Regions from separate parts of the Pantoea sp. GABEPS69 genome, predicted to be linked through region 1. Evidence: predicted binding sites of a transcription regulator. Region 1 holds the regulator's gene; the other holds the start of a gene.
What was found. Region 1 encodes PhoB, which activates phosphate uptake and scavenging genes when phosphate is short. Its sites were predicted from a motif close to CTGTCATAAAACTGNCNNAT; they were not measured.

Region 1 (2,402 bases):
CGCCACGTAGTCGACGTCGGGAAAAGCCGACGCGGGAAAGGCGTCGAGCGTGCCGATATAGATATCGCGCACCGAATCGCTTTTGCTGACGCCGACGGTGGTGAGATGGCCGGTAGCGATAACCGGCAGCGCCAGCGGATGCGCGCGCGCCGCGTCGACGCTGCGCTGATAGTGCGCGGCGATCGCCTCCAGCAGGCTGAGCTGTTTCTCCCGCCCCGACTGGCCCGCGCGGCTGCGCATAATATCGCGCGGCCGCAGATAGGGAATGGCGCAGAGCAGCGCGCCTGTTTCGCCGGCGCGGTCGCGCAGCAGCAGCAGATTGTGATCCGCCTGCGGCGTGGTGATCACCTGGGTATTCAGGCAGGCGAGCAGGGCGCGCGACTCGTTGAGCGTGGCGACCGAATCGTGATTGCCCGCCAGCACCACCAGCTGGCAGCCGGTCGGCTGCAGCGCCACGACGAAACGGTTAAAGAGTTCGCGCGCGTAGCTTGGCGGCGTGCCGCTATCGAAGAGGTCGCCCGCGACGATCAGCGCATCGACCTGATGCGCCTCGATACGCGCCAGCAGCCAGTCGAGAAAGGCCTGGTGCTCGGCCGCCCGGCTCTTGTTATAGAAAAACTGACCGAGGTGCCAGTCCGCGGTATGAATGATGCGCATAAAACTCCCTGCGGTAACGGTTTGCCGGAGGATTATACCGGCTATGGCGCAAAAGCGAAAAAAGCTGCGCTGGCTGTCATAAAGCAGTGTTAACGCGCTGATTAAGCGGCTATGTTTTTCATAAAAGTGTCATAAATCTGACGCATAATGGCGCCGCATATAACGGTGACAGCGGTCACATCAGCAGGAGTTGCAATGGCTAAGCGCATTTTGGTTGTGGAAGATGAAGCCCCTATCCGTGAAATGTTGTGCTTTGTTCTGGAGCAGAACGACTACCAGCCCATTGAGGCCGAGGATTATGACAGCGCGATAGGGAAACTGATTGAGCCCTGGCCAGATTTAATTCTGCTGGACTGGATGTTGCCGGGCGGCAGCGGTATTCAGTTTATTAAGCATCTCAAGCGCGAAGCCCTGACGCGCGATATTCCGGTGATGATGCTGACGGCGCGCGGCGAAGAGGAAGATCGCGTGCGCGGTCTGGAAGTGGGCGCGGATGACTACATCACCAAGCCTTTCTCGCCGAAAGAGCTGATGGCGCGCATCAAGGCGGTGATGCGCCGCATTTCGCCGATGGCGGTGGAAGAGGTGATCGAGATGCAGGGGCTGAGCCTGGACCCGTCGTCGCACCGCGTAATGTCGGAGTCGACGCCGCTGGAGATGGGCCCGACCGAATATAAGCTGCTGCACTTCTTTATGACCCATCCCGAACGCGTCTACAGCCGCGAGCAGCTGCTGAACCACGTCTGGGGCACCAATGTCTATGTGGAAGATCGCACCGTCGACGTGCATATCCGCCGCTTACGTAAGGCGCTGGAAGTTTCCGGCCACGATCGCATGGTTCAAACCGTTCGCGGAACGGGGTATCGTTTCTCCGCCCGCTACTAAACGGAGTCTTTACCGTGCTGGAACGACTCTCCTGGAAGAGACTGCTCTCCGAGCTGGCGCTGGCCTGCCTGCCGGCGCTGATTATCGGTTTGATTTTCGGCTATCTCCCCTGGCTGCTGCTGATCAGCGTGCTGGGGATGCTGCTGTGGCACTTCTATAATTTGATGCGGCTGTCGCACTGGCTGTGGGTGGATCGCACCATGACGCCGCCCACCGGGCAGGCGAGCTGGGAGCCGCTGTTTTACGGCCTCTATCAGATGCAGCTGCGCAACCGGCGGCGGCGGCGCGAGCTGGGCAACCTGATCAAGCGCTTTCGCAGCGGCGCCGAGACGCTGCCCGACGCGGTGGTGCTTACCACGGAAGAGGGCGCCATTTTCTGGTGTAACGGTCTGGCGCAGCAGCACCTTGGCCTGCGCTGGCCGGAAGATAACGGCCAGAACATCCTTAACCTGCTGCGCTATCCGGAGTTCTCCCGCTATATTCGCCAGCGCGATTTCAACAAGCCGCTCACCTTAATTCTCAATAACCAGCACCACATGGAGTTTCGCATCATGCCCTACAGCGAAGGGCAGTGGCTGATGGTGGCGCGCGACGTGACGCAGATGCACCAGCTGGAAGGGGCGCGGCGCAATTTCTTCGCCAACGTCAGCCATGAGCTGCGCACGCCGCTGACGGTGCTGCAGGGCTATCTGGAGATGATGAACGACTCGGTGATGAACGAGCGCTCGCGCGGCAAAGCGCTGCAGACCATGCAGGAGCAGACGCGCCGCATGGACAGCCTGGTGCGCCAGCTGCTGACGCTGTCGCGCATCGAGGCGGCGCCGGCCATCGACATGAAAGAGACGGTGGACGTGCCGATG
Region 2 (2,402 bases), 630 kb from region 1:
TTGGCAAGGTGGAAATCGCGCCTTTCGCCTATATGCGCGGTCGTACCTTTGAAAATGCGGTGGTGATCCTCGATGAGGCGCAAAACGTGACCGCGGCCCAGATGAAGATGTTCCTGACGCGCCTTGGCGAAAACGTTACGGTGATTGTTAACGGCGATATTACCCAGTGCGACTTGCCCGCTGGGGTCTCTTCCGGTCTCGCGGACGCGCTGGCACGGTTCGAAGAGGACGAGATGGTCGGCATTGTACGTTTCGGCAAAGACGACTGCGTGCGTTCGGCGCTCTGTCAGCGCACGCTGCATGCGTATGGTTGATTGATTTGAGTAAGTCTGTGTAGCAAGCAAACCCGGCGCAAGCCGGGTTTTTTTATGGGGCAGCATCGCAGGCTCCGCTGTCCAACGGGCTGCGCCCGTTGTCGAACCCCGGCGGGGATTCTCATACCCCTCTCATCGAGGAATATGCAAAAAAAATGCCTGAACGTTAGTTCAGGCATTTTCTTGAATTTGTGGCGGTGAGAGGGGGATTCGAACCCCCGATACGTTGCCGTATACACACTTTCCAGGCGTGCTCCTTCAGCCACTCGGACACCTCACCACATTTTTTCCGCTGACCTTGCTGGGTCAACGGGGCGCTACTATAGGGAGTCGGCCCAAAAGGGTCAAGCACTATTTTTCTCTTTTTTTCTATCCGCTTAAGCTCTGTTCGAATCGATTTATCCCTGCGCGTTCCGGCCAGATTGTCATCAAAAAGAAATCCCGCAGCCACAAAAATGTCACCAAAGCATCACAGACTTAACGCCTGAAACTTCTGGTAAATTTTTCTTATAAAGGAATACAGGATGAAACCGATGCGCCTCTTTACCTGTTCGCTGCTCGCCTCGCTGGTGAGTTTATCCGTACACGCTGAAACTGCCAGCACGCCCGCAGATACAGGCTACTCGCGTGCTGCCACCGGCGACATTACCCAGCATGGCGGAGCGCGTCGCCTGACTGGCGATCAGACCGAGGCGCTGAAAGCGTCGCTGCGCAACACCACGGCGAAAAACGTCATTCTGCTGATTGGCGACGGCATGGGCGACTCGGAGATCACCGCGGCGCGCAACCTGGCGGAGGGCGCAGGCGGCTTCTTTAAAGGCATTGATGCGCTGCCGCTTACCGGCCAGTACACCCATTACTCGCTGGACAAGAAAACCCATAAGCCGGATTACGTGACCGATTCCGCCGCATCCGCCACCGCGTGGGCCACCGGCACCAAAAGCTATAACGGCGCCATCGGCGTCGACGTCAACGGCAAGGATCAGCAAACCCTGCTGGAGATCGCCAAATCGGCAGGCAAAGCGACCGGCAACGTCTCCACCGCAGAGCTGCAGGACGCTACGCCCGCCGCGCTGATGGCGCACGTCACCAGCCGCAAATGCTACGGCCCGGAGAAAACCAGCGAGCTGTGCGCCAGCAACGCGCTGGAGCAGGGCGGCAAAGGCTCGATCAGCGAGCAGATACTGAAAACCCGCGCCGACGTGGTACTGGGCGGCGGCGCGAAATCCTTTAACGAGGTGGCGAAAGCGGGCGACTATCAGGGCAAAACCCTGCGCGAACAGGCGCAGGCGCTGGGATACCAGCTGGTGAGCGACTGGCAGGGACTCAACGCCGTTACCGTGGCCGACAAGGACAAACCGCTGCTCGGCCTGTTTGCCGACGGCAATATGCCGGTGCGCTGGAAAGGGCCGAAGGCGAGCCACTATGGCAACATCGAGCAGGCGGCAGTGACCTGCGAGGTGAATAAAGAGCGCCCGGTCGCGACTCCGACGCTGTCGCAGATGACCGCCAAAGCGATCGATCTGCTGAAAACCAATCCGAACGGCTTCTTCCTGCAGGTTGAAGGCGCGTCGATCGATAAAGAGGATCACGCGGCGAACCCGTGCGGCCAGATCGGCGAAACCGTGGATCTCGACGAAGCGGTGCAGCAGGCGCTCGCGTTTGCGCGCGAAGAGGGCAATACGCTGGTGGTGGTGACGGCGGATCATGCGCACAGCAGCCAGATTATCGCTAATGGGACGAAAGCGCCCGGCCTGACGCAGGCGCTGAACACCAAAGACGGCGCGGTAATGACCATCAGCTACGGCAACTCCGATACCGATTCGCAAGGCCACACCGGCACGCAGCTGCGCGTCGCAGCCTATGGTCCCTGGGCGGCTAACGTGGTGGGGCTGACCGATCAGACCGATCTCTTCTTTACGCTGCGCGATGCGATGGCGCTGAAGTAAGGGAAGTAACGTCTCCCGCTTGCGGGAGACGTTGTCGCATCGCTAAATGCGGTTTTCGCGCAGCTGCGCCATAAAGTTCTGCACCCACTCCATACGCAGCTTGCGCTCGGCCAGATCGCGCGTAAAGCGCAGTCGGGTC

Region 2: the regulator PhoB is predicted to act here: its motif matches at 759-778, upstream of phoA (alkaline phosphatase).

The regions. Positions count from the first base shown of each region.
Region 1 covers NZ_CP118618.1:3,104,963-3,107,364, reverse strand. Annotated here, with positions in the region: gene sbcD (exonuclease subunit SbcD) at 1-657, opposite strand, end outside; gene phoB (phosphate response regulator transcription factor PhoB) at 853-1,542, shown strand; gene phoR (phosphate regulon sensor histidine kinase PhoR) at 1,557-2,402, shown strand, end outside.
Region 2 covers NZ_CP118618.1:2,471,653-2,474,054, reverse strand. Annotated here, with positions in the region: gene phoH (phosphate starvation-inducible protein PhoH) at 1-314, shown strand, start outside; tRNA gene PVE98_RS12155 (tRNA-Ser) at 507-594, opposite strand; gene phoA (alkaline phosphatase) at 839-2,263, shown strand; gene mfd (transcription-repair coupling factor) at 2,306-2,402, opposite strand, start outside.